One region of the Exiguobacterium sp. MH3 genome, then DNA from elsewhere that is predicted to be linked to it. Evidence: riboswitches for the same ligand, from Rfam matches in the RefSeq annotation. Region 1 holds a riboswitch; each other region holds the start of a gene.
What was found. Region 1 has a riboswitch for S-adenosylmethionine ahead of msrA (peptide-methionine (S)-S-oxide reductase MsrA). Riboswitches for the same ligand answer to the same signal wherever they lie in the genome.
Positions count from the first base shown of each region.

Region 2: another riboswitch for S-adenosylmethionine. It lies ahead of U719_RS15085 (Na+/H+ antiporter NhaC family protein); the one in region 1 lies ahead of msrA (peptide-methionine (S)-S-oxide reductase MsrA).
Region 3: another riboswitch for S-adenosylmethionine. It lies ahead of U719_RS13645 (methionine ABC transporter ATP-binding protein); the one in region 1 lies ahead of msrA (peptide-methionine (S)-S-oxide reductase MsrA).
Region 4: another riboswitch for S-adenosylmethionine. It lies ahead of U719_RS14520 (methionine ABC transporter ATP-binding protein); the one in region 1 lies ahead of msrA (peptide-methionine (S)-S-oxide reductase MsrA).

Region 1 is NC_022794.1:395,132-402,423, reverse strand. Features, by position in the region: gene U719_RS02075 (GNAT family N-acetyltransferase) at 154-708, shown strand; gene U719_RS02070 (SH3 domain-containing C40 family peptidase) at 850-3,204, shown strand; gene U719_RS02065 (putative quinol monooxygenase) at 3,260-3,553, opposite strand; gene U719_RS02060 (M20 family metallopeptidase) at 3,631-4,809, shown strand; SAM riboswitch class I at 4,872-4,975, shown strand; gene msrA (peptide-methionine (S)-S-oxide reductase MsrA) at 5,071-5,601, shown strand; gene U719_RS02050 (winged helix-turn-helix domain-containing protein) at 5,833-6,432, shown strand; gene U719_RS02045 (MFS transporter) at 6,447-7,292, shown strand, end outside.
Region 2 is NC_022794.1:2,897,271-2,904,562, reverse strand. Features, by position in the region: gene U719_RS15105 (sodium:alanine symporter family protein) at 1-907, shown strand, start outside; gene U719_RS15100 (hypothetical protein) at 994-1,455, shown strand; gene U719_RS15095 (aldo/keto reductase) at 1,581-2,393, opposite strand; gene U719_RS15090 (hypothetical protein) at 2,551-2,754, shown strand; gene U719_RS15085 (Na+/H+ antiporter NhaC family protein) at 2,798-4,108, opposite strand; SAM riboswitch class I at 4,189-4,293, opposite strand; gene U719_RS15080 (metal ABC transporter solute-binding protein, Zn/Mn family) at 4,363-5,376, opposite strand; gene U719_RS15075 (alpha/beta hydrolase) at 5,547-6,536, shown strand; gene U719_RS15070 (histidine phosphatase family protein) at 6,554-7,144, shown strand; gene U719_RS15065 (YwpF family protein) at 7,141-7,292, opposite strand, start outside.
Region 3 is NC_022794.1:2,602,753-2,610,044, forward strand. Features, by position in the region: gene U719_RS13635 (alpha-glucosidase) at 1-553, opposite strand, end outside; gene U719_RS13640 (aminotransferase class I/II-fold pyridoxal phosphate-dependent enzyme) at 702-1,889, shown strand; SAM riboswitch class I at 1,952-2,057, shown strand; gene U719_RS13645 (methionine ABC transporter ATP-binding protein) at 2,142-3,155, shown strand; gene U719_RS13650 (methionine ABC transporter permease) at 3,145-3,810, shown strand; gene U719_RS13655 (MetQ/NlpA family ABC transporter substrate-binding protein) at 3,838-4,653, shown strand; gene U719_RS13660 (GNAT family N-acetyltransferase) at 4,713-5,213, opposite strand; gene U719_RS13665 (CAP domain-containing protein) at 5,299-6,177, opposite strand; gene U719_RS13670 (hypothetical protein) at 6,526-6,882, shown strand; gene U719_RS13675 (FN3 associated domain-containing protein) at 6,895-7,292, opposite strand, start outside.
Region 4 is NC_022794.1:2,808,816-2,816,107, reverse strand. Features, by position in the region: gene rho (transcription termination factor Rho) at 25-1,398, shown strand; gene U719_RS14540 (type B 50S ribosomal protein L31) at 1,490-1,735, shown strand; gene U719_RS14535 (DedA family protein) at 1,772-2,422, opposite strand; gene U719_RS14530 (thymidine kinase) at 2,606-3,220, shown strand; gene U719_RS14525 (carboxylesterase) at 3,302-4,060, opposite strand; SAM riboswitch class I at 4,128-4,229, opposite strand; SAM riboswitch class I at 4,479-4,582, shown strand; gene U719_RS14520 (methionine ABC transporter ATP-binding protein) at 4,669-5,697, shown strand; gene U719_RS14515 (methionine ABC transporter permease) at 5,687-6,337, shown strand; gene U719_RS14510 (MetQ/NlpA family ABC transporter substrate-binding protein) at 6,357-7,175, shown strand; gene U719_RS14505 (M20 family metallopeptidase) at 7,198-7,292, shown strand, end outside.

The DNA of each region.
Region 1 (7,292 bases):
CCTCGGTCCAGCCGTACGGAACCCTAGAGGATACTCCCTATTCCATTCGATACAACCACCCTAGCACGCCCTTTTTCCCATGTCAAACAGGAATCTGTTCCCCATCTGTCAAATAGAATCAAAGTGACTTCATCTGAATGAGGAGGATGCTGCATGCGTTATAAAATCAATGATCAACTTCGGATTCGTCGTTTTACACCAGAAGATGTAGAAGCGGTTCACGCCTATGCCTCACAACCCATCGTCAGTCAATTCCAGTCATGGGGACCGAATACCGAAACGGATACGAAACAATTCCTACACGATGCGCTTGAAAGTGAACTCGAGACACCAAGACGTCGTTATGTCTTTGCCGTGACGTTTCCAAGTGACGTCGTCATCGGTGCCGGTGAACTCGTCATCACAGACGTTGAGAATAAAATCGCCGAAATCGGATACGTCCTCTCGCCTGATGAATGGGGGAACGGATACGCGACGTCAATCGCCTCTTTCCTTCTCCAATTCGGTTTCGAAAAACTAGAACTACACCGAATCACGGCAACGTGTGACCCACGAAACGTCGCTTCCGAACGTGTCTTGCAAAAGGTCGGCATGACGAAGGAAGGACAGCTTCGCGAGACGGTCTATCTCGAAGACCACTGGCGTGATTCCTTGATTTACGGCATGCTCGACTGGGAATGGCAAGTGGATCACGAAGAAGATAACTAACATATGGCTTCAAACGGTGTGCCGAGGCATACCGTTTTTTCATGAACAACCTCCTATTTTTTTGATTTTTATCAATTTTTAAACAAGCGCATGCTACACTATTCATAATGACAAATTTTAAGAATTGGAGTGAACCTCTTGATGAAAAAATGGACTGCTCATGTTGCTGGACTTGCTGCAACGTTAATGTTGAGCTCGGTTTTACCCGCACCCGCTTTTGCTGAATCGCCACCTGTTCAACCGACAGCAGAAACACAAACAGTCACCGAGACAACCGGGACGGCTTATTTGAAAGAGGATGCTGCGTTGCTACAAACGGCTGATTCCACAACGGTCATCCAACAACTACCAGCGGGAACGACATTCAAGACACTCGGTACGGACGGTGACTTCACTCGTGTCAGTTGGCAAGAAGGTACTGCTTATGTCGCAACAAACGCGTTAACGCAAACAGCACCTGTTTTTCAAAAACAAGCAACGCTGATGTCGAAAAGTCCACTCTCATTAGTTGCTTCACCATTTGATCCCACCGTCGTGACGACACTTCCCGCTTATCAGCGAATCGATACATACGGCACCTTCGACACGTTCACGCGTCTGAAATGGAACGAGCAATACGTCTATGTATCAACGACACAACTCGAGCAACTTCCGAAATTGGTTGGGACGCGTTATGCCAAACGAGCGACTTCTCTTTTCGTTGAGCCGAAGACGACGAGCGCGAAGACTGCCGTCACTCAAAATCAATCATTCGAAACGTTCGGAACGACGGGTACTTTTACACGTGTGGCGACTAAGACCGGTTACGCCTTCGTATTGACGACTGATTTAGATGATACGCAGGTCGTGAGCCATCCAGAAACAGGAGTGCGTTACGTCCAACAGCAGACGACGGTCTATGCCACTGCGACTACGAAAGGAGAAGTCGTACAATCGCTTCCTGTGAATACTTCTCTTCAGACGTACGGCGTCGAGGGTTCATTTACACGAATCAAACGAAACGACGAGTATGCCTATGTATTGACGGCACATCTCGGTACGTTGAAATACTATCCAAAGACCGCACGCCTCTATGTTCAGCGCGCTACACCGATCTATAGTGCACCGAATGCTTCCGGCTCCATAATCGATCAACAAAAAACAAATACTTTATTAACGATCTATGGTAAAAGTGGCGTCTACAGTCGAATTATTTTCCGCGGAGTCCATGCCTACGTTAAAACAGCTGATCTTGGTAGTGAAAAAGTATACGCCGCAACCGGAACACGGTACGCCAAACGCAACTTGTCCGTCTATACGTCTGCTTCAACGAAAAGTAAAATGATGTATTCTGTCAAACGAGCTGACAAACTAACGATTTACGGCACGAGCGGTAGTTACACACGATTAAAAAAAGGGACGGTCTATGGTTACGTCAAGACGAGTGATCTCGTCACGAAAAAGCCGGATCTGTATGACGTTACCGGTCAACGTTACGTGACAGAGGACGACGTCGTCATTCGGTCACAGGCAAAACTGTCGGGTAAAAAAATCGGTACGTTGAAAAAAGGAAAATCGATCACCATCTATGGAAAAAGCGGTTATTTTACACGTGTCAAATATAACAATATCTTTGGTTTCGTCGATTCGAGTCGGATCGGACTAAATAAACCAAAAGCAAAAGCGAAAAAAGGGGCAACGTTTTATGTCCATCTGGACCAAACGCCACTCTTCTCTGCTGACGTCGCTTACAGTCGGCCAGCTGCCTATTTGAAAAAAGGGACAAAATTGATTGGTCTGAAATCAATTGATGATGATTTTTGGCAAGTTCGCTTAGCCAGCGGTCAAACGGGTTACGTCCTCAACCCTTATATCAGCACGAGCAAACCCGATATGAAACTGACACAAAAAGCAATCAATCGAACGAAAATCTATACCGTCAAACAGACGACATCCTTCTTTTCGAGTCCAACCAGTCCAAAAGGCAGCGGACTCGTTGAACAAGGCAAACGTGTTTATCCGCGTCACCGGGTCGGAAACTTCTATGTCATCCAGTCAGGCTGGACACCCGTCTATCTTCCGGTCTCAGCTGTGACGATTACGTCCGATAAACGGGTCATTAAAAAGAATAACACGCGCGGTGAAAAGCTGATTCAAGCAGCCGTCCAACATATCGGTACACCTTACACATGGGGATCGCAAAATGCCGTGAATGGTGGCTTCGATTGTTCCGGTTTGATTCACTACGCGACAAATAAGGCTGGAAAATACGGTGGTCGGACGAACGTTCGCGGCTACTGGTACGGTGCTTTCTTCACGAATCGTCGGACGAGTATCTCAAGCGGTAAGCGCTCAGATATCGTCTTCTTCCAGAACACTTATACGGATGGTCCATCGCATATCGGAATCATGCTCGATAGCGAACACTTCATCCATGCGGGTGGTTCACAGCTTCAAATTAATTCGATTTATGAACCGCGTTGGCAAGAGCATTTCCTCGGCTTCAAATCGATGTAATAAAAAAGACGAATCCGTCGAAATCGACGGATTCGTCTCTTCTTATCGCAACACGTCAGAATGTCATCTCGACGTATTTCGTCACTTGTCGATCCATCAAGTACAACTCAATCTGTTCACGGTAGGCTTTATAGTGATCGGATGCGATATGCGCTTCAAGTGCCTCTTCGTCCCGATACACTTCATACAGCATGAATTGATGCTCATCCTCAATCGATTGGTGCAAGGAATAACGTAAGCATCCTTCTTCTTTTTGTGCGGCATGATAGACCGTTTGTAGAATCGGGAAGACTTGATCCGCAAGTCCTGCTTTGATTGTAAGTACAGCGTTGACAACGATTTCTCCCATGTTTCATTATCCCCTTTCGTGATTACCTGTATCTGTACCCCTTTTCACGAAAAGACACACGTCAAAGGAGCTTGAAGATGCAAACTCAACTTTTTGAAGCACTTGAACAATTCGAACCGACGATGATCGCGTTACGTCGTGATTTTCATCGACATCCGGAACTCTCTTTCCAGGAAGTCCGCACACCAGAACGAATTGCTACCTTTTACGCGAAACAGGGCATTCCTTATCAAACAGCCGTCGGAGGTCGTGGTGTCGTCGCAACGATCGAAGGCAAACAACCTGGTTCGACGATTGCGGTCCGTGCAGATTTTGATGCTTTACCACTTCAAGAAGAGACGACGCTTTCCTTCCGGTCGATCCATCCCGGTGTCATGCATGCCTGTGGACACGATGGACATACGGCGATGGTGATGGCCCTTGCTGCTACGCTCTATCCGCTACGTGATCAATTGCAAGGAACGATTCGAATCATTCATCAGCATGGAGAAGAGGTCTTTCCTGGCGGAGCCATCCAAATGATCGAAGCCGGCGTCCTCGAAGGCGTCGATGCGATTTTTGCGACACATCTCGAAAATGATTTACCGGTTGGTACGATTGGGTTTCGGGAAGGACATACATTATGTGCGATCGACGAATTCGAAATCATCGTTCATGGTCAAGGTGGACATGCGCAAGCACCGCACAAAACAAAAGATGCGCTCGTCGCTGGAGCGCAGCTCGTCTGTAACTTACAGCATCTCGTCAGTCGACGGGTCGACCCATTTGAGCCAGCAGTTCTCGCAATCGGATCCTTCCATGCAGGAACGGCGCCGAACATCGTCACGGGTGAAGCACGCATCGTCGGTGAAATTCGGACGTTCAATGAGACATTGCGGCATCAGCTCCGGCAAGAAGTCGATCTTGTCGCCAAAACGACGTGTGCCGGCATTGGTGCCACCTATTCGATCGACTTCACGACGGGTTACCCGGCACTCTGGAATCATCCGGACGAGACAAAACTCGTTCAGGAAGCCGCTTCTTTCTTACCGGAAGCATCCGTTCGGGCACTCACACCGATGATGGCGGCGGACGACTTCGCACATTATCTAACACACGTCCCGGGAAGTTACTTCTTTACCGGCTCCGGATATACGGACGGTCGCGTCAATCATCCACAACATCATCCGCAGTACGAGATCAACGAACAAGCGTTGTTGGTTGGTGCGAAGACACTCGGAGCGACCGTTTTACGTGCCTTAAAACCTAAGGATTGACTTTATTTCTTTGTGAATGGTATCATCACAGCAATGATAACGAATGACATCAACTTCATATACCCTTATCAAGAGTGGACCGAGAGATCTGGATCGATGACGTCCCAGCAACCTGCGCATAGCAAGGTGCTACGACCAGCAAAGCGAAAGCTTTGGTTGATAAAAAGCGGCGACTCCTTTTGCAACCAAGCGAAGGAGTCGTTTTCGTTTTTCTCGCTGTCAGACATACAATGGGAATTTCCCACGGAGAGGAAGAGACGGATGGAAAAAGCAACATTTGCAGGTGGATGTTTTTGGTGCATGGTGACACCATTTGAAGAATTACCAGGAATCGAGGGAATCGTATCAGGTTACATGGGCGGACACGTCGATAACCCGACGTATGAACAAGTCAAAACAGGAACGACGGGACATCTCGAAGTCGTCCAAATCACGTTTGATCCGAGCCTGTTCCCGTACGAGCGTCTGCTCGAACTCTACTGGCCGCAAACGGATCCAACGGATGCAGAAGGTCAATTCCAAGATCGTGGCACGCAGTACGCACCAGCGATCTTCTACCATACGGATGCACAGCATGAAGCAGCGATCGCTTCCCGTGACGCCCTTGCTGCAAGCAATCGTTTCAAACAACCCATCGTAACGCGGATCGATGCCGCTTCTGAATTTTATCCGGCGGAAGAGTACCATCAAGACTTCCATAAGAAAAATCCAGAACACTATAAAAAAGATCGTGCTGCTTCTGGTCGCGATGCTTTCATCGAGCAGGAATGGAAAGATACGACGACGGTCTAATCACCTCGAACCACATACAGTAGCTGAGACTGATTTCAAACATCTCGTTCTTCCCCTACTTTCCAGTAGAAAGTGGAGGATGATCGAGATGTCACTGGAGTCAGTTTTTTTGTATGTAAACAAATGGTGTCTTCTTTACCAACACCCTCACATAAATTTGTAATCGTTTACAAATGAAGTCTTTTGTTTTACGGTTAATAAAAATTAACCGGTTAAAAAGGAGATTATTGCATGGAACAAAAAGCGATTCACATATTAGAGAGCTATGAACAGTTAAAAGTGATCAGTGATCCGTTACGAACAAAAATCCTCATGTTTCTCGTCGAAAAACCACATACGGTACATCAGTTAGCCCACTTGCTGACGTTATCCCGCGCAAAGATCCTCTATCATGTACGAGAACTTGAAAAGCATGACTTGATTCGCCTCGTCCGGACGGAAGAACAGGGCGGCAATCTATTGAAATACTATCAAGCGATTGCTCGAGGCTACATTCCTGCCGATCATCTACTGAACTTCGTCGAGACGAATGAAGCGACCCGGCAGTCGTATCTTGAGGTATTGGACCGAGCAAAGACACGCGTCCTCACCGCTCCAACTACTGCTTTTTCTCCTGTGTCTTCAAACGTTGAAGACTGGATGAGCTTATCGCTTCAAAAGGAACTGACGATGTCTGAAGCCAATTTTCGGCAATTTTCTACCAAATATCGTGCTCTATTGGACGAGTTCACACGGTCCCCTTCACTAGACGAAGAAGATAAAAAACACTTCTATATCATGACGACTGCCTTTGCAATTGATGAACCACTATTTGAGAATGACGACGTCTAAACCGGAGGTGCCATATGCTGCTTGTTGAAATGGATACGCAACAATCGCTGTTTAAAAATCGATCTTTTTTATTTTTATGGGGGTCCAGTATGTGCTCTGCCCTCTCCCTATCAACCTATTTATTTGTTGAACAATGGTATGTCATCCATACGCTAAACCAGGCGTCATATCTCGGATTCATCCTCATGGCCACCTTGTTACCCCGTATTTTTCTCATGTTATTCGGTGGCGTCCTATCCGATCGCTATAAACGTTCGACGATCATGCGCATCTCGAGCGCTTTACGGATCAGTTTCATTCTCTGTCTTCTCGCATTACTTCATACCGATCAGCTTACATTGCTGACGATTTTAGGATTCGCCTTGCTATTCGGTAGTGTGGATGCATTCTTTTCGCCGGCGAATGCTTCCTTACTGCCTACACTCGTTCCGAAAGAACAGCTCACTAAAGCCAATTCATTGATTCAGACATCTAATCAAATCGCTCTCTTTTCAGGTCCGATTCTTGGTGGAGTCATCCTCAGCCATTCTTCTTACTCGTACGTCTTTCTCGTGATTTTCGGAACACTCTGTCTGACGCTTCTCTTCACGTATGGTATTCGTGAATCTAAGATCAAGCGAGCACGTCAGCATTCAGCTCTCTTTGAACTAAAAGAAGGGCTACATTACGTCTTTCACTTTCAGCAACTCAAGCAGACACTTTTTCTCGTCATCTGTGTCAATTTCTTTTTCTTTGGACCACTCTTACTCGGAATTCCCTTACTCGTCCATGATGTGCTTCAAGGAGATGCGATGGATTTAAGTTATATGCAAGGGGCTTATCAAATGGGAATGCTCGGAGGGGCGCTCTGGAGTGGTTTT
Region 2 (7,292 bases), 660 kb from region 1:
TAAGATATGGATTACGGTCGGATTAGTCGTCTTGACGGCACTGATCATTTTTGGTGGTGTCCGCAGTATTGCGACAGTCGCTTCATTCATGGTTCCGATCATGGCAGGTGGTTATATCTTAATCGCCCTCTATATCATGGTGACGAATCTTGAAGTATTACCAAGTGTCTTTAAATTGATTTTCCAAGAAGGATTATTCGAGTTTAAGACATTAGCAGGGGGAGCAATCGGGGCGGCCGTTCTGAATGGTATTCGTCGCGGTTTGTTCTCGAACGAAGCCGGTATGGGTTCGGCACCTAACGCAGCAGCAACAGCGGAAGTCTCTCACCCGGTCAAACAAGGCTTGATTCAATCATTCGCGGTCTTCGTCGATACATTGATGGTCTGTTCGGCGACAGCGATGATCGTTCTCGTCAGTGGGGTTCCGACAAAAGATGCGAATGGAGATGCCTTAGCTGGTATTGATTTAGCACAGGGCGCACTTGCATCACAAGTTGGATCATTTGCGACAGGATTCATGGCACTCGCCATCTTCCTATTTGCGTTTAGTTCCGTCGTCGGAAACTACTACTACGGTGAATCGAACATCAACTTCATCCGTGAAAATAAACAAGTCATGATGGCATACCGCGTACTCGTCCTCGTCATGATCGTCTTCGGTTCACTTGTCGAGTCGGCTAGTCTCGTGTGGGCGTTAGCAGACATCTTCATGGGACTCATGGCGATCGTCAATCTGTATGCGATTTTCCGTCTCGCAAAGATTGCGAAGCTTGCCCTAGATGATTACATGACACAACGAAAAGCAGGGAAAGAGCCACGGTTTTATGCGGACTCGATTCCGAACTTGCCAGGGAAAGATACGCTTGAAGCATGGCAGGAATCAAAAGAAGACGAAAAAGCAATCTAAGGAAAAGGGAGTCAGAGAAATCTGGCTCTTTTTTTGTATAGAACGAATTTAAAAAGGGAATACAGAGTACAGAAGGGAGGGGGAGAATGGAAAACGTACATTTCGTCCGCGTCACGGATGCGGTCTGGGAGTCGTTCGGAAACGATCCCCACATCATCATGGACTGGATTTTATTCATTCATGAGACACAACCCGATCACGAACAATTATTCGCTCTCGAACAGACGAACGCCATCTATCATTTGATGAATCAAATCGATATCTATATTGATCAAGACACACATTACAACCTGGGACGAGCGATCGTTGGCGAAGAGTTGATCGTCAACGAAGAGAAAGCGGCGATTGTCGGTATTCTTCCCTTACCACTCCTCATCATCTCAGCTGAGGTGATGCGGAATTTTGATCAACGGGCACTCGCTTCGATTCATGATGAAGCCGGAACACCAGGCGAATTCGAGGATGTCTGGGAACAGTTCGCCGATTTACGCGCCTATTTTCAAAAGGCAGAAGAAGCGGAAGATACGATTTTAATCTATTATGTCTGATCAGCTTCAATCATAAAAAAAGAGACCCGCTTCCAAGTCGTAGACTGGAAACGGGTCTCTCGTCGTTCAGATGAAGCAAGACGTCTTCACATGGAAGCCGTTCTTTTTTTACGATAACCTTTAGATTAAAAATCGATTTCGTCCGGATCTGGTCCGAGGCGGACATCCGTTGCGATGCGGTCAATTTTCTCAAGATCATCAGCATCGAGTTGGAAATCAAAGACGTCGAAGTTTTCCGCAATGCGTGCTGGGGTAACGGATTTTGGAAGAGCAACGATGCCGTTGTCGAGATGCCAACGTAAGACGACTTGTGAAGGTGTCTTGCCGTGCTTCTCTGCGATTTCCTTGAAATCATTGATTTCGAGGAATTTCCCTTGCATGAGTGGGCTCCATGCTTCGACTTGGATATTGTGATCTTGCAAGTATTCGTGTAGTTCGTGTTGCGGCAATTGTGGATGCAATTCGACTTGGTTGATCATTGGAGCCATCAATCCCTCTTCTGCCAATGTATCGAGGTGATGTTCCTTGAAGTTCGAGACACCGATCGCTTTGATCTTGCCTTCTTCGTACAATTCAACCATTGCTTTCCACGCTTCGATATAGCCTTCGACCGGCCAATGGATGAGATAGAGGTCAAGATAATCTGTTTCGAGACGTTCGAGCGATTCTGCGAATGCTTCCTTCGTCCGACCGGCACGAATATCATCGTTCCAGACTTTTGACGTTAAGAAGAGATCCTCACGTTTCACGCCGCTTTCCTTGATTCCTTTTGCGACACCGCGCTCGTTTTTGTAGACAGCAGCTGTATCGATGTGACGATAGCCGACACGTAGTGCTTCAGCGACAGCAGCAGGTGCTTCTGTCTCTTCATCTACTTGCCAGACACCGAATCCGATTTGGGGAATCGTAATACCGTTTGAAAGTTTTGCGTATTGCATGTGTTACTCCTCCTCATAAAACGTAGTTTAGATTTGCTCGTTTAGTTTAGCATGAACGAACGAAGACGTCCGTTTCCATGCTCATGGAGGAATGAAATAAGGTAAAATAGAAAAGAATCATGAGATTTAATCGTGTGTTAAAAGAGGGGGAGAAAAGATGGCTCAAAAGAATAAAAAGCTATCCAAATGTACTTGGCTTAGTATTGGCGCCTTGTTAGTAACGCAGGCAGTGGGTCTGTTTCTTAGTGCGCGAAAGTCAGGACGTAATCCATGGGTTTGGGGAGGTGCTGGACTCGTTCAATTCCCGCTTCCGGCAATCGCTTACTTAATCTTAGAACGACAAGCGAAGCAGAAAAAATAATAAAACAGATCCAATCGTCGACGCGATTGGACCTGTTTTATGGTTACGAAGAAATTCTTTCTTGCTTCGTCGCTGTCTTCTTCATGCGTGGCAATCCAAAGAAGATGGCAATCGATCCACAGACGAAGAGCAGGAACGGATAGAACAGATACGGAATCAGTTCCGGTGAAGCCGTTTTCGTCAATTCTGCTGCAATCAAGAGTTGCGCGCCATACGGAATGATGCCTTGGATACCACAAGAGAAGATATCGAGAATACTCGCTGATTTCTTACGATCAATCTCGTACGTATCAGCGATTTCAGCCGCCAGTGGTCCAGCGACGAGAATCGAGATCGTATTGTTCGCCGTTGCGAGATTCGTCGCACTGACGAGTGCTGCCATACTGAATTCGGCACCGCGACGCTGAGAAATCTTGCGCGTCAACGTCTCTTTCAAGTAGACGATTCCACCGTTGAACGTGATCAAGCTGACGAGACCACCCATGAGGAGTGTCAAGATGGAAATCTCCGCCATGCCCATCATTCCTTTTGACATCGAGAGGACGAAACCGCTTAAGCCGAAGCTACCGTCAATCATACCGATGATACCAGTGAGCAATGTACCACCGACGAGGACAAGGATGACGTTGACACCAAATAGCGCAAGGACGATGACAGCGAGATATGGAATCAGCTTGTAGAACTCGAATGCTTTGGCCGTTACCGCATCGCCAGAGCCAGAAACGAACGCAAGTAAGATGATCGTCAAGATAGCAGCTGGGAGAACGATCATGAAGTTCGTCCGGAACTTATCGCGCATGTTCGTTTTTTGGGTACGGACGGCAGCGATCGTTGTATCCGAGATGAACGACAGGTTATCGCCGAACATCGAACCACCAACGACTGACGCTGCTGCGATCGCAACGTTGATGCCTGTCGCTTCATGAATACCGAAGGCGATCGGCGCGAGTGCAGCAATCGTTCCAGTCGATGTTCCCATTGCCATCGAGATGAAGGCAGCGATGATGAACAGACCACTCATCAGTAATGACGGAGGTAGGAACGTCAAAGCAGCATTGACGGTTGCATCGATGGCACCGATTGCTTCTGCCGTTCCAGAAAACGTACCGGCTAATAAGAAGATGAAGACCATGATCATGATATCGGGATTTCCGGCACCCGTTGCGATTCGTTCGACCGTTTGATTGATGGATCCTTTCGTTGTGATTGCAGCAAAGATCAAAGCGATCAATGCGGCGATAAGGATCGGAAATTTGTAAAAGTCGTCATAGAAGATCCCGGCTCCGATGAAGAGGACCAGGAATACGACGAGGGGAAGCAGTGCCCATTTGTTAGGCGTGATCGTTTCATTCATTGTTGACACCTCGTTTCTCAAAGATACAAAAAAGACCCCTTCGCAAGAAAGAAGGAGGTCTTTATGAAATAAAGACGCTCTTCTTATCTCTCAAGCTTTCGCTTGCTGGATTTGGCACAGTACGAATCAAATCGTCCGCTGCCGAAACATCATTGGGCCAGTCCCTCCGTTTCTCGCGATAAAAAGAAGTCATTCAATTGTTGTAAAACACGTTTCTTACCGTACCGCATTGAGTAACGCGTGTCAACTGTACTTTACTGAAGTGCTTGTTTTAACGTCTGGACGTTTTCTTCCATCAATTTAAAATAAGAGCTGTTTTGCTGTGCTTTCGTGACGGACTCTAGATTATGAATCGTCACGGATTCAGCTCCGATTTCTTTTTGGATGACACGTGCGACCTTCGGTGAGACCGTCTCTTCGAACGCGACGTATTTCAAATCATGCATCCGTGCTTCTTTCACTAAAGCAGCCAGTTGCTTTTGTGACGGTTCATCGGAAGGAGAAATTCCCGCGATCGGCAGTTGTGTGAAACCATATCGTTCTGCGAGGTAACCGTAAGCGGCATGCGTAACGAGAAGTTCTTTTTTCGATCCATCAGCGACGGCTTGTTTGAATTCTTTATCTAGTGCGTCAGCTTGCTGATCGAACGCTTTTAAGTTTTTCTCGAATGTCGCTTTGTCTTTTGGTACTTCTTTTGATAAAGCAGTTGTAATCGAGCGTGCCATTGCTTTTGCATTGGTAGGATCGAGCCAGACGTGTGGATCGTATTTTCCGTGGTCATGGCCTTCTTCTTCATGCGCAGGTTCATCCGTTGCGTGATCATCGTGCCCTTCTTCTTCGTGGGCATGTTCGTCTTCACTATGCCCCTCTTCTTCATGTGCATGAAGCGTAGCATCAGATTCCAGTAAGTTGACGTCCTTACTCGTCTCGACGAAGCGGACGTCCGTGCCGTTTAGACTCTCCTGAATTTTTTTCGAATATGGCTCGAGCGTCGTGCCCGTTAAGAGGAACAAGTCACCCTTAGCAATTTCAGTGAGTTGTTTTGACGTCGGCTCGTAAGAGTGAGGATCTGCTCCAGGTGGGACGATCATCTTGACGTCGACTTGATCACCACCGATTTCGCGGGCAATAGCAGCTGTTGCGAACGTCGATGCATAGACTTCTGTCTGGGTTTTATCTGAAGTCGATGAATCGGTATTCGAACCGCAAGCGGCGAGGACACTTGCACTCGCGAAGGCGATTGTTAAAGCAGGAATAATTTTTTTCATTATATGATACCTCCATTATTAAAACGTAACAATTCCGATTTGGACTTTCTCACTATAGCGGAACGCTGGTGAAGCGTCAAGTAGGAATACCGAGGCGTTCGACATCTTTTAAAACGGGGTAGAAGGATAATAAAGTGAAGAAACTGGCACGTCTTTTTGGAGGTGATCAAGTGAAACGTGAAACTGCATGGCTAATGGGGGGAGCTGCATTATTGACGACGGCAGCAGCGGGAGCGAGTATTTGGAACAATTATGGTGCACTACTTCGATGGACCGAACCCGCCTTGCCACTCACAGAAAAACAACTTGCACCGCGGACACTCATCTATAAACAGGTGGGGGACCGCACCTTACAGCTCGATCTCTATTATCCGCCGGGGGAAGGACCGTTTCCAGTTGCCATCTATGCACACGGTGGTGCATTCGTTCGTGGGGAGCGTGATGACATATTCTGCTTTAGTCCAATCGTTGACCGCCTACTTGAACTCGGAGTTGCCGTCTGTAGTATTGAGTATCGTTTGTTCGAAGAGGGCAGTTATTTTCCGGATAACCTCGAGGATGTACGGGATGCGTTATGTTTTTTGAACAAGGAAGCAGAGGACCTTCGCATTCTAAGAGGACGGATGATGGTATGGGGAGACTCAGCCGGAGCTGCACTCATGCTGACGACGGCACTTGCCCCATCTGCTTTCGTCGGTGAGCGTGATGAGCGGCACATGCCATTGATCAGTGGTGTGATCGCTTTATATCCACCGACGAACTTTTTGTTGTTTAATTTCATTCAAACTTGGATTGCCCACATTAAGTTCTACAAGGGGGGGCGAGAAGAATGGCGCAAGCTGATGACGCACGTCTCACCCGTCACACATTTATCGTCAGATGCCCCACCAATCATGCTTTTGCACGGTAAAAAAGATCCGATTGTTCCGTTTTCTCAAGCCTTGCATTTCGTTGAGAAAGGAGCAGATGTCGGAGCGGATGTTCGGTTATTTTCCTTTCCGAATGGTACGCACTCACTAGCTAGTTTCGCTCAGACAGAAAATCCGTTAAAGATCGAGCGATTACTTGAACGAATTGAACATTTCACCTGTCAGGTACTACTGTTGCCACCGCGACAACTTCCGAATGGAAAACATGATACAATCAGTCATATTTCTTAAATGAGGGAGACAGAGACATGACTGAAATTTGTTTAGTGCGGCATGGTCAGACGGATTGGAACTTAAACGAACGGATCCAAGGAAGAGAAGATATCCCGTTGAATGCAACAGGAAGAAGACAAGCGGAACTCAGCGCCGCTTATCTATCGAATGAAAAGTGGGATGTCTTGTTAGCAAGTCCCTTGTCGCGTGCCGTTGAGACAGCGGAAATCATCGGTCGTGCTGTTGGTTTAACGATCACAGCGACAGATGAGCGACTTGTCGAACGCGAATTTGGAGCCGCTTCCGGTGAACCGGTCGCAGCGATTTACGAAGCTGTTCAAGCGAACGATACGACGCTTGTGCCGGGTCTCGAAACGGAACAAGCCATCCAGGATCGCGTGTTCGAGGCGCTACAGGAAGTGACACGCACGTATGAAGGGAAACGAATTCTAATCGTTTGTCACTCGCATACGATCAAGGCAGCATTATCGTCGATTGATGCGACATTCAGTTACCGGACACCTTTGAAAAACGCGTGTGCGAATTATATCCATCATACGGATCACTATACGATTGATCGCATCAACGTAGCAGACCACATCACGGACGAGGTCGAAAAACCTTAAGAGACGGGTGTGTTCGGATGCTCTGTCAAATATTGTTTGAACGTTTCTTTAGCGATACTTGTGATATGGGCACCACGTTTTGAACGACGATCCTTATACTCTTGAACGAGTTCTTCGCCAGCGAATCCATCTTCGACGACTTCGCGTA
Region 3 (7,292 bases), 960 kb from region 1:
TCATCATATCGTAGATTGCTTGCCTCACAGCTGGGTGCTCCCAGTTCAAGTCCGGTTGTTCTTTGGCGAAGGAATGAAAATAATACTGCCCGCGCTCTTCACTCCACGTCCACGGACTTGGCGCAAAGTACGAGCGCCAGTTGTTCGGAGGCGTCTCTTTCGTGCCGTCTTTCCAGATGTACCAGTCATCCTTATCGTTGATCCGCTCACATGACTGACGGAACCAGGCATGCTGGTCACTCGTATGGTTCACGACTAAATCGAGAATGATCTTTAATCCACGGGCATGAGCAGCCGTGATCAACTCCTGGAGATCTCCCATCGTTCCCGCTTTTTTCATGATCTCGTAATAATCGGCAATATCATAGCCGTTATCGACGTCCGGGGAACGATAACATGGATTCAGCCACACGACATCGACACCAAGTGAAGCGATGTAATCAAGCTTCTCGATGACACCTCTTAAATCACCGATCCCATCCCCGTTCGAATCTTTAAAGCTACGCCAGTAGACTTGATAGACGACTGCCTCTTTCCAGTTAGCTCGCTTCATCTTCCCACTCCTCTCCCTACTCTTTATTCCCGCTCCACTTATCTGTACCTGTTTATCCGACAATTTTTTTAAATTTCGAAAAAGTTCTTTTCTTTTGACTGAATATTCGTTATCCTTGACGACAATACCACGAAGGAGGCATTCATCCATGAAACATTTCGCTCCATCCATCGCCATTGATCGGCTTCCTGCTCCCGTCTTCGCTGAACTTGCGAACCGAATCGGTGCTGTAAAAGCTGCCGGACATGATGTCATCACACTTGGTCAAGGAACACCCGACCAAACGACGCCTGTACATATTCTCGATGCCTTAAAACAAGCCATCGACGAGCCAACGAACCTTCAATATCCACCATTTCGTGGACATGATTTTCTAAAACAAGCTGTCGCAAACTTTTACGCGACTGAATTCGGTGTCACGATCGATCCGGCAACGGAAGTCGCGATTCTCCTCGGCAGTAAAGCCGGAATCGTCGCCTTACCGCAGACGATCGTCAACCCTGGAGAAGGTGTCATCGTCCCGGATCCAGGATACCCGGATTACCTGTCTGGTGCAGCACTTGCTGGCGCTTACCCGATTACGCTTCCGTTGCTCGAGAAAAATGATTTCTTGCCGGATTATGACTTACTTGATACGACGGACGTTGAGCGTGCCCGGATGTTGTTCCTCAACTACCCGAGTAATCCGACGGGTGCGACCGCGACGGCAGAAGCCTTCGAACAGACAGTCGCTTTCGCCGATGCCCATGATATCTGTGTCGTTCATGACTTAGCATACGGCGGTATCAGTTTCGATGGTCCGACGCGAAGTTTCTTGCAGACGGAAGGGGCAAAAGACGTCGGAATCGAGCTATTCTCACTCTCAAAACGCTTCAACATGTCCGGCTTCCGGATTGCCTTTGCCATCGGAAATCCGTCCGTCATCTCAAGCATCGAAACGTACCAAGAACATCTCTACGTCAGTGCCTTCACACCGATTCAGCATGCGGCGACCGTCGCCCTCACGAGTGACCAGACGTGCGTCCGTGAGTTAAGTCGCTTGTATGAAACACGACGCGATGCGTTGTTCGCAAAACTTGATGCAATCGGCTGGAGTGGACCACGCCCGGGCGGTTCCTTCTTCGTCTGGCTTCCTGTTCCTGAAGGTTACACGTCCCAGAGCTTCACCGATCATCTACTTGACGAAGCGCACGTCGCTGTGACCCCTGGATCCTTCTTCGGCGAACACGGTGAAGGCTACGTCCGGATCAGCTTGATTGCTGACGTCGAACGTCTAGAAGAAGCCGTCGATCGAATCGGAACGCTCAACCTATTCCGGACACCTGTTGCGGAATAATTCTGAAAAAACATTTGACAGATGGGAATCATTTCCGTTAAAGTAAATCCCAACAGCATAACTACTTATCGAGAGCGACCGAGGGATTAGGCCCAACGACGTCCGGCAACCACCTGTAAGGAACGGTGCCACATCCTACAGAATGATTTTCATTCTGAGAGATAAGTTACGAAATCTTACACTTTCGTCGCTTTTTTCTGGTTGCTCTGCTACTAGGAAAAAGCGACTTTTTTTGTATGAGGAGATGAGCGGATGATTGAATTCAAACACATTACAAAACGGTTCGTCCGAGACCGGACCCCGATTTTTGCCTTACGGGATGTCGATTTGACGATCCAAAAAGGAGAAATCTTCGGAATCATTGGCGAGTCTGGTGCCGGTAAAAGTACGTTGCTTCGCCTAATCAATGGGCTCGAGCATCCGACACAAGGAACCGTCAAGGTCGACGGTGTCTCGCTTGGCGGGATGTCAAAAGCAGATTTGCGTCAACTTCGCTTGCGGACAGGAATGATCTTTCAGCATTTCCAATTGATCCAGTCGCGCAACGTCGCGGATAACATCGCTTTTGCGCTCAAGGCCGCTGGCGTCAAACGAGCAGATTTCCCGGAGCGGATTCGCGAACTCGTCTCGCTCGTCGGACTTGAAGGATTTGAGACGAACTTCCCGAGTCAATTAAGCGGTGGGCAGAAACAGCGCGTCGGGATTGCCCGGGCACTCGCAAACAATCCGACCGTCTTGTTATGTGATGAAGCGACATCCGCTCTTGACCCCGTTACGACACTACAGATCCTTGAACTGCTGAAGGATTTGAATGAACGACTCGGGTTGACGATCGTCCTCATCACGCATGAGATTGATGTCGTCAAACAGATTTGCCATCGTGTCGCGGTCATGTCACAAGGTGAAGTCGTTGAAGTCGCCTCAACCTATGACTTGTTCAGTCAAGCTAAGCATCCGGTGACGCAACATTATGTCGATACGGCACTACAAATCGAATTGCCGGAACGCATTTTACAGGCAACCCCAGGCAAGATCATCCGCTTGCAGTTCACGGGCGAAAAGACCGGTGAGAGTACGTTATCAGAAGCGATCCGCCGTTACGATATCTCAGTCAGTATCTTGCACGGCAAGGTCGACTACATTCAAGACGTCGCCTTCGGTGTCCTCATTGTCAGCTTGACGGGATCATCCAATCAAATCGCTCTTGCCCTCGACTGGCTCGCGACGGAACTTCATGCACTCGAGGTGATTCAGGATGTGGCTTGATCGTATTCAAACGATGTTACCTGAGCTCTTGAAGGCACTCGGCGAGACAGCATGGATGGTCGGAATTTCACTTGCTTTCGCATTGGTCGTCGGGATTCCGCTCGGAATTCTCTTGTTCGTCACCGACCGCGGATTATTTTTTCAAAACCTTGCCGTCCGCCGTGTTCTTGACTTCGTCGTCAACATCGTCCGGTCGCTACCGTTCATCATCTTGCTGGTTGCCCTCATTCCGTTGACGAAGTTCTTACTCGACAATACAATCGGTCCGACGGCAGCGTCCGTCAGCCTTAGTGTCGCAGCGATTCCGTTTCTCGCACGCCTTGTCGAAACATCACTCCGCGAGATTCCGCCTGGTTTGATTGAAGCAGCGGAAGCCTGTGGGGCGAAACCATTGCGGATCATCGTCAGTGTCCTCTTACCGGAAGCACTCCCTGGCATCATTCAGGGCATCACATTAACGACGATCAGCTTGATTGGCTTCTCAGCGATGGCTGGTATCGTCGGCGGCGGTGGTGTCGGTGACCTCGCGATCCGTTTCGGTTACTATCGCTACGATAATCTCATCATGATCGTGACGATCGTCGTGCTCATCGTCATCGTTCAAAGTATTCAAGCACTTGGCAATCAACTGGCGCGAAAAACAGATAAACGCTAATCACACATACAAAGGGAGAGTGGAATCATGAAAAAACGATATGCCTTTTTAGCAACAGCCTTACTCGGTGCAGGAGTCCTCGCAGGATGTGGAGACAGCAGCGCTGATGAAAAAAACAAGACGATCAAGATCGGGGCGACGAGCGGTCCGTATAGCGACATGGTCAAACAAGCGATTCAGCCACAACTCGAAAAGAAAGGCTATAAAGTCGAAATCGTCGAGTTCAGCGATTACATTCAACCGAACATCGCCCTCGGTAGCGGCAATATCGACGCCAACTTGTTCCAACACTCGATCTATCTAAAAACGTTTTCTAAAGAAAAGAATCTCGACTTAAAAGGACTGATCACGGTTCCGACAGCACCGATGGGACTATACAGTAAAACAGCGAAGACACTTGACGACGTCAAGACAGGTGCTGAAGTCGCGACGCCGAATGATCCGACGAACCAAGCACGGGCACTGAACTTGCTTGCGGAACAAGGGTGGATTGAACTCAAGCCGGATGCTGATCCTCTGACCGTTTCAGAAAAAGATATCGTCAAGAATCCGAAGAAACTCGTCATCAAACCACTCGAAGCGGCTCAACTGCCACGCGCTGTCGAAAGTGTCGATATCTCAGCCGTTCCAGGGAACTTCGCACTTGCTGCGAAATTCGACTTACTTGATGCGTTAGCACTTGAGACGATGGACGAACAATACCGGAACCTCGTCGCTGTCCAAACGAAAGATGCGGACAAACAAGTCGCAAAAGACTTAAAAGCAGCCGTCGAATCGGACGCCTTCAATGAAGTTATCGAAAAATCATTCAAAGGCTTCAGCAAGCCTGAATGGGCAAACTGATGTAAAAAACGACCGGAATTCAAGGAGAGATCATCTCTTTGAATTCCGGTCGTTTGGTGTTAGAACCGATACCACATCAGTTCTTCATCATGATAGGTATCATCGATTTTCAGCGCCCGTGGTTCAATCGCGTATGATTCAAAACCAAGCGACCGATACAACGCTTTAGCAGCTTCGTTCGTCCGGACGATCGAGAGATGGACTTGCTCAATTACAGGATGCTGCTTTAATGTACGTAATGCCTCTTCTACAAGGTGTCGTCCGACCTGTTGTTTTCGGGCGCGTGGCGTGACGTACATCGCAAATACATTCGCTCGATGTCGCATCTTGAACGGCTCGGAGCAGACGATAGTGACGACACCGACGAGTTCATTTTCATGAAACGCACCAAACGTCATCGACTGTTCGCTTTCAAGACGAGTTGCGTACCGTTCGACGGATCGATCTTTTTCTGATTCATAATCAGAGCCAAATGCCTCAGGATGGTTTCGTAAGGCTTCTAATCGCAACGCTTTATAGAGTACTGCATCTTCTGGATTCAATCGACGGATTTCCAACATCCCCACCTCCTGCCTTTAGTGTAAAACACATCGCTTCATGAAAAAGAGGACGACATCGTGAAATATCGTCCTCCATTTTTCTATTTTAAGGTGTTCGGAAATTAATCGTGAAGTATGGCGCGTTACTCCGGAAAGCCACACCGATGTCAGCTTGTTTGTACTCTTTTTTCAAAATATTTTCTCGGTGCCCTTTTGAATTCATTAAGCCCCAATGTGATGCAAAGACATTCGGATAGCCCATTGATAGATTTTCACCAGCATAGCTGAACCTGATTCCTTCACGCTTCATCCGGTCGAACGGATCACGCCCTTGCGGATCCGTATGTGCGAAGAAATTATTCTTCGCCATATTTTCGCTATGACCGCGTGTCACTGGCTTCAGTGCCGTATACGGAGCCAACGGATTTAACTTGTAGTCAGCCCGTTCCCAGTTCATCAATCGTAGCATCAGCTTCTCATCCGTCGTTCGTAACGCATTCGAAGCCGTACCATAGAAACCCTTTTTCTTCGCTTCGACGTCTTTCGGAATCGACAGTGTCGCTTTCACCTTATTCCCATCATGTTGGTCGAAGAAATAGGTGACGTAATTCCCCTTCTTCTCATAGACGGCTGCATGATCCAGGTTCAACATGTAGTTCGTGTTGCCTTTACGGTAGGACTTCACTGCGGTCCATCCTTTTTTCTTCAGCGATGATTCCGTATCCTTGTTCAAGACTGCCCCTTGCGTTGTTATACCATTTTTAAATCGGTACTTTCCGTATTCCTTACCGTCCTTCGTCAACGATACGAATTCTTCGCTGGACGTTCGCCTGACTTCCCAGTCGTAACCTGGATATTCACTGCTATATCGATCAATCAGCTTGCCGCCACTTTTCGGATAATCGGCTTCTGCCTGTTCCATTGGAATGTTCTCGTAGCCGAAAAAAGCTACTGCTGCTACTCCGACGATCAACCATTTTTTCATATCTTCGTTTCGCCTCCTTTAATCATTACCTTTATTTTAAAAGAAAATGATTCTTTCGAACAGTCATTGGCTCTTAATTGTCTAAATCACATTTTCCGTTCACAAATTAGACACGTTTTATGAGAACGTTCTCATATTATTAAAATGCTTTCGTTAAGAGGATTCTTAAAAGTATTTAGTACATATACTAAACCATCTTTCCCTTTTCTTAAAATGTGTGAACATTCTTTTATTTCATCATTCGAGATTTTTGATTGCTCTCGGAATTCTTACTCGGTATCATTAGAATTCGTAAGCCAAACTTTCAATGCTTTTCCAAATAACATAATGAAATGAAGGAGTTGACCTATGGTTTTACTGTATTTCATTTATGAGTCCATCGCCTTTTTACCGATTCAGCAATATTTATTTTCTGGATGGATGATTCTCGTCGTGTTGACGGTTTCATTCAGTTTAGCGAATGCACACGAAGATGTACGATTGAATCAACGACTCGGTTTTGAGTTACTCGTTCCTGGTTCTGGTATGTTGCTTTGCAAACAATTCATTCCTGGTCTCGCCATTATCCTATTTTTGATCATGGTACACTTCACGTATATGTTCCGCGTCATCCCTCTTCCTGTCGCGTTAATCTCGACACTTTCGATTAGCACACTTTCTTTTCTTTCTCTCTTTTTCTCGTCACGCAAAAAAGCGGACCGTTAAGTCCGCTTTTCATCATTGATATTTCGTTGTTTCTTTCAAACGATAGAAATGAGAAAGTTCTAACCAAATCGTTTTTCCTTTTTTCGTCTTCACTTGAATATATGGTCGATCTTGCGATACACGCAGTGCGAGCAACTCACCTTGTTGCTCTCCAGTTGTTCCGCTCGCTTTTAACCAATGACGACCTAATTTCCATTCGAGGAAGATATGTTTTCCTTTTTGAACGGCACGCCATTTTCCGATTTCTGCGATGCCTTTGACCGGAACGGCTGTCTCTGCACCTTGAATCGAGATGATCGCCGGATCGTGGTCACTCGCGCTACCGTCTGCTTCCATATACTCCGAGTTGATGTTGACGATATCAGAAGACGTATAACGTTTTAAGTTGTTCGAGATCAAGATGTGATCGA
Region 4 (7,292 bases), 750 kb from region 1:
ATTTATAAAGAATAGGTGAAGAACATGCCAACAACTGATAAAAAAGATAAACCAGAACGTTCCTATACACTGGCTCAATTGAGCCAACTGACATTAAAAGAACTTTATGAAATCGCAAAGACGAAAAATGTCCCACAATACCGGGAAGCCCGTAAACGCGAGTTGATGTTCAAGATTTTAAAAGCACAGGCTGAATCGACTGGTCTTTATTTCCTCGAAGGGGTACTCGAAGTCATCCCTGGCAATCCACAAATGCAAAACGATGGTGGCTTTGGCTTCCTTCGTCCTATCAATTATTCCCAATCCTCTGAAGATATTTATATCGCAGCATCTCAAATCCGACGCTTTAATCTACGTAATGGTGATGTCGTCACAGGTAAAGTCCGTCCACCGAAGGAAAACGAACGGTTCCAAGGGTTACTTAGCGTGGAAGCCGTTAACGGTGAAGCACCGGATACTGCCCGTAACCGTTTATTCTTCCCGGCACTGACACCAATTTATCCGGACCGATTGATGCGACTTGAGACAGAACCACGCCATCTATCCGTTCGTGTCATGGATATGATCGCACCGGTTGGATTTGGTCAACGTGGTTTGATCGTCGCACCGCCAAAAGCAGGGAAGACGTCACTCCTCAAAGAAATCGCAAACTCGATTCAGGAGAATCATCCGGATGTCGAACTAATCATTCTCTTGATTGATGAGCGACCTGAGGAAGTAACGGACATTGAGCGTTCGGTTCCAGGAGCAGACGTCGTCAGCTCGACGTTTGACGAAACACCGGACAACCACGTCCGAATTTCTGAACTGGTCCTCGAGCGGGCGATGCGGCTCGTCGAACACAAGAAGGATGTCGTCATCTTGATGGATTCGATCACGCGTCTAACACGGGCCTATAACTTAACGGTACCGCAAAGTGGTCGGACGCTCTCGGGCGGAATTGATCCGGCTGCGTTCCATAAGCCGAAACGGTTCTTTGGTGCAGCGCGAAACATCGAACACGGTGGTAGTTTGACGATTCTTGCGACAGCACTCGTCGAGACAGGATCGCGCATGGATGACGTCATCTATGAGGAATTCAAAGGAACCGGCAACATGGAACTGCATCTCGATCGTAAGTTGTCAGAGCGTCGAATCTTCCCAGCGATTGACATTCGGAAGTCCGGTACACGGAAGGAAGAACTGTTGCTTCCGAAAGAGCAGCTTGATGCGCTTTGGGCGATTCGCCGGACGATGAATGAGTCGAACGAGTTCGTCGATACGTTCCTGCGTAAGATTCGTGATACGAAAAATAATGAAGAATTTTTCGTCGTACTTGAGAAAGAACAGAAGAAGGCGGTCCGACGCGCGCCAGCTAAACCACGTACCGTCAAGAAGGAAACGACGACAGAAAAATAACTATTGCGACGCATAAAAAAATCGTTTAGTATAGGAAGGTAACTTACTCTGGCTCAGCAAATGAACCAGGGCGGAAGGAGAGAAATCAACCATGAAACAAGGAATTCACCCTAACTACAACAAAGTAGTATTTATGGATTCAACGACTGAGTACAAATTCTTAAGCGGTTCTACTCGTTCTTCGAACGAAACGATCACTTGGGAAGATGGTAACGAGTACCCACTCATCCGTGTGGATGTGTCTTCAGACTCGCACCCATTCTACACAGGTCGTCAAAAGTTCAACGCGGCAGATGGTCGTGTCGATCGCTTCAACAAAAAATACGGCCGCAAGTAATTACTTGTTGGTTCTTAAAAAAACAGCCTGCCTCCATTACGGAAGCAGGCTGTTTTTGTATAGACTGAATTGTGAACGATAAGTGAGATACGTCTTCAAGACGAACGAGAAGGCGATTCCGCCAGCAATCCCGATTAAATAGGGCATGACTTCCGGATGTGCCAAGACATAGTCCATGACTTTATGGAACGAGAGATGGCGGCCGACGAAGTAACCGGCACCTAAGAACACGCTGATCCAAATCAAGGCACCTGTATACGCATAACTCGCAAAAACGCGAAACGGCATTTTTGAGACGCCTGCAAAAAAGGCAGAGAGTTGGCGGAGACCAGGTATGTAGTAACCGATGATCAAGACCGATTTTCCGTAACGACGAAAACCGGCTTCAGCGGAAAGAATATGTTTTTCTGAGATACGCATTTTCGGTCCAACGCGGTGTAGTAGTGGCATACCGAGTTTTAATCCGAGTAAATAGCTGATCGTCATCCCGATGCAACTGCCGGCGTAAGCGGCGAGAATCGTACCGACGAGTGGTAGATTGCCTTGATGCATCCAAAATCCGGACAAAACGAGCAGGGTCTCATCAGGAACCGGCAATCCCACGATACCACCTGCGAGAAGGACGGAGAGACCAAGGGCACCATATTGGTGCAGGATGTCATGTAAGAGATGATGAATCGGGGACACCTTCTTTCGTGAGAATCTTCTTCTTCAGTGTACAGGAAATAGGGGGCAGTTGGAATGAAAGGACAAAAATTCTAGGGAAAGAAAAAATGAATTTTGATTTCCGGAAGTCAACCCTTTTTCTCGATACCGTTTCGGGCTATACTCGTTAAAGTGACTATTTTTAGAGGACGGTGTCGGACGATGATGCATGTAATAAATCAGTACGGCTGGATCGAAGTAATTTGTGGCAGTATGTTTTCCGGGAAATCGGAAGAGTTGATTCGTCGTGTCAGACGGGCGCAGTACGGCAAACTGCCCGTGCAAGTATTCAAGCCGGCAATCGACGACCGGTACCATGAAGAGCATGTTGTCTCTCACGTTGGCAACTCTGTCGTAGCGATTCCGATGGCGACGAGTCGTGATCTTTATGCGGCAGTAGCAGAAGAAACACAAATCGTCGGGATCGATGAAGTTCAATTCTTTGATGATGAGATCGTACAAGTCATCGAAGCACTCGCACAAGACGGAAAACGCGTCATTTGTGCAGGCCTTGATCAAGATTTCCGGGCAGAGCCATTTGGGAAAATGCCTGAATTACTGGCGCGCGCAGAATTCGTGACGAAACTACAAGCCATCTGTCTTTCGTGTGGGGATCCGGCTTCCCGGACACAACGTTTGATTGATGGGAAACCAGCCAACTATGATGATCCGATCATCCTAGTCGGAGCGTCGGAATCGTATGAGCCACGTTGCCGTCATTGCCATGAGGTACCTGGAAAACCGAAGCCGCTCCAATCGGTGCAGCACCAAGAAAATTAAAAAAAGACGTACCGATGATGGTCGTCCTTTGATGTAGCAGCTATTTGCTTCCATATGGAAACGAATAGCTGTTTTTTTGATTCAGCCTGTTTCTTGCGAAAACTGACACGATTGTTCGATAAAGCGAATCGTCTCACGAACAATCAAATCCTGATCATGATCGAGTGTCGCAACGTGATACGAGTTCAGTAAACAGTAGCTTCGTTTATCATTTGTTCCGATGTGCTGGTGCAGATAATCCGAGCTCGAAGGTGGAACGACGTGATCGGTCGCTGAGTAAAGAATCAATGTCGGTAGAAGGATCGATCCAAGGCGTCCTTTTGTTTCATCCATTAGGCGAACAAGTTCGAACGCACAACGGCTCGGAACAAGATCATAGATGATTTCAAAGGCTGCTCGCTTAATGTCCGGTGCGCCTTCCGGTAAATACTCTGGACCGTCCTCGAACGAAAGTGATTCATAGGATGGAACGGAGAGTGCGGCATTGATCGTAATGATGCCGGCAAACGGAATCCCGTCAGCGGCGAGCGACAGCGCAAGCGTCGCACCCATCGATTGACCGATGACGAAGACTTGATCGCATGTTTCTTGTAAACGTTCATAGCCGTCTTGCAGGCTTTGCTTCCAACATCGAGCAGTCGATTGTTCGAACTCGCGGACGTTCGTTCCATGTCCACGTAAGCGCGGGGCATAGACGGTAAAACCTTCAGCAGCGAATGCCTCACCGACGTCCCGGACACTTTGCGGAGTGGCGTTAAAACCATGACAGATTAGAATGCCGATCGATCCACCTTGAAAATAAAACGCTTCAGCACCAGTCAATACAGGATAGTTCATCATTACTATTTTTCCTCCATTCATGAAAAAAACTCGTCGACGTCACTGCTTGGACGCCCACGAGTTTTTCACCGTATCATCCAAAGCCGCGCTTTGCTGGTCGGAGCACCTTACAAATTGCAGGTTGCCGTGAAGTCATAGAGCCAGGTCTCTCGTTCACTCTTGATAAATATCATATTGGAATTGTCGGAATAATCATTGAAACGATGGTAGCACGACCAAAAATGACTTGTCAAATCTTTCTTGACGAATCGTGATCCGTTCATTAAGCTAATTCATAACTTGTAAATCCATCGATATGCGCCAAATGGATTATTTTTGCAAAGTTGGTTGACTTTTAAAGTTTCGACCCGTAATGTAAAAATTAGTTTTACGACATAAGCAACAACGCAACAACACACATACGAATTTCATACCGCAATACTTATCCAGAGAGGTGGAGGGACTGGCCCTACGAAACCTCGGCAACAGACTCATTATGAGCACTGTGCCAATTCCATCAGACAGATGTCTGAGAGATGAGTGGAGTGGATTCTGCCACTGTGCGGATCCAGGTCTCTTCTTGTTTCTCAAGAAGGGACCTTTTTTGTTGAATGAAGGGGGAAAACGGAATGATTGCATTTCATCAAGTCAAAAAAACGTACGTCACGAAAGATCAGACGATTGCAGCGCTCGACGGTGTCGACCTGACGATCGAGAAAGGCGAAATCTTTGGTGTCATCGGCTTTAGCGGTGCCGGGAAAAGTTCACTGCTCCGCTGTGTCAATCTGTTAGAACGACCGACGTCAGGAACGGTGACGGTCGATGGGGAAGATTTAACGCAACTGTCTCCGAAAAAATTACGCCAAGCAAAACAACGGATTGGAATGATCTTTCAGCACTTCAATCTATTGAATGCGAACACGGTCTTTACGAACGTTGCAAAACCACTCGTTCTCGCAGGCGTCAAGAAAGATGAGATTCGCCGTCGGGTGACGGAGTTGCTCGAATTCGTCGATCTCGCGGACAAGGCGGATCATTATCCAGATCAATTGTCGGGTGGGCAGAAACAGCGCGTTGGTATCGCCCGGGCACTCGCGACGCAACCTTCCGTCCTTTTATGTGACGAAGCGACGTCAGCACTTGATCCCCAGACGACACATCATATTCTTCAGTTATTAAAACGGATCAATGCAGAGTACGGGATCACGATTCTTTTGATTACCCACGAGATGGGCGTCATCCGGGAGATTTGCGATCGTGTAGCCGTCATCGAAGCTGGGAAGCTAATCGAGTCAGGAACGGTCTTTGATGTCTTTTCAAATCCGCAGACCGAGACGGCACGGAACTTTGTACGGTCCGTCATGCATGACGAGATTCCAGCGTCGATTCGTCAGTTGATCGAGTCGCGAAATGCGCATCCAATCTATAAGATTCACTTCCTTGGACATCACACCGGACAACCACTCTTGTCGCAAGTCGCAAAACGCTTCGACGTCGATGTCAATATCCTGCACGGTAGCATCACGGAGTTGCAGGAGACGCCGTTCGGCACATTACTCGTTGAACTGATCGGTGAGACGACAGAAGTGAAACGTGCCTTACACTACATCGATCAGGCACAGGTAACCGTTGAGGAGGTGCTCGCTGATGCTAGTTAACTACAGTGATATTTGGACAGCATTTTTGCAGACGATGACGATGGTATCCGTTTCGCTCTTGTTCTCGACCTTGATCGGCTTACCACTCGGTATCCTGCTTGTCGTCACGCGAAAAGGAGCGTTACTTGAAAATGTTCCGTTGTTCACGTTCTTCAACAGTATCGTCAATATTTTCCGCTCGATTCCGTTCATCATCTTACTCGTCGCGATCATCCCGTTGACGCGCTTGATCGTTCAGACATCGATCGGAACAGAAGCCGCAATCGTTCCGCTCGTCTTTTACGCTGCACCGTACATGGCGCGTCTGATCGAGAGTTCTTTACTCGAAGTCGATAAAGGCGTTCTTGAAGCAGCAGAAGCGATGGGCGCGACACCGTTTCAAACGATTTTCCGCTTCCTCCTACCGGAAGCACTCGGTTCACTCATCCTGAACTTAACGATCGCGACGGTCGGCTTGATCGGGGCATCGGCGATGGCAGGCGCCATCGGTGGTGGCGGTTTGGGTGACTTAGCAATTACTTACGGCTATCAACGGTTTGATACGAAAGTCATGATCATCACGGTCGGGATTCTCGTCATCTTAGTCCAAGGCTTACAGACGACAGGCAACATCGTCGCACGAAAAATCAGAAGACATTAATCAAGGGAGCGATTCAGCCATGAAAAAAGCAGTAGCAATTGGAGCAACACTCACGACGATTTTATTTGCCGGGTGCGCAGCATCAGGAGAAGACGAAAAGACGATCAAGCTCGGTGTCAGCGGTTCAGACACACAAGTTTGGGATTATGTCGCCAAAAAAGCAGAGAAGGAAGGCATCAAAATCGAACTCGTCAAGTTCTCCGATTATGTCCAGCCGAACATGGCACTGGCTGAGGGTGAGATCGACGCCAATGCCTTCCAGACGATTTCCTACTTCAACGCTTTCAAGAAAGAACATAACTTGAAGCTATCGCCGATTGCGACGACTGTCATCGCACCGATGGGGATCTACTCGGATAAATACAAGGATGTCAAAGATATTCCAAATGGCGGAAAAATCGCTGTTCCGAACGAAGCGACGAACATGGGACGCGCCCTCTTGTTACTGCAAGAAGCAGGTCTGATCAAGCTACCGGACGACTTCGATGGTAACGGTTCGGTCGATAAGATCGTCGAGAATCCGAAGAAGCTGAAAATCGTTCCGATCGTCGCCGGACAAACGCCACGCGTCTTACCGGACGTCGCGGCGTCTATCATCAACAATGGCATCGCGGTTGACGCTGGCTTCAACCCGATCAAGGACTCGATCGTTCATGAGAACGAGACAGCAAAACCATACATCAACATCATCGCGACACGGACGGAAGACAAGAACAAAAAAGAACTGAAAAAAATCGCATCGCTGTATCAACAAAAAGATGTCGCGGCCTTCATCAAAAAAGAATACAAAGGCAGTACGATCCCGACGTTCGTTCCACTGAGCGACATCGGCGAATAATTTCAAAAGGAGAGTGGACAGTATGACGACACCAGTACGCACGACATGGGTAGAGACGATTGAACAGGATATCGAACAAAAACGGGAATCGTATCTTGAGACAAGTCACCGGATTCA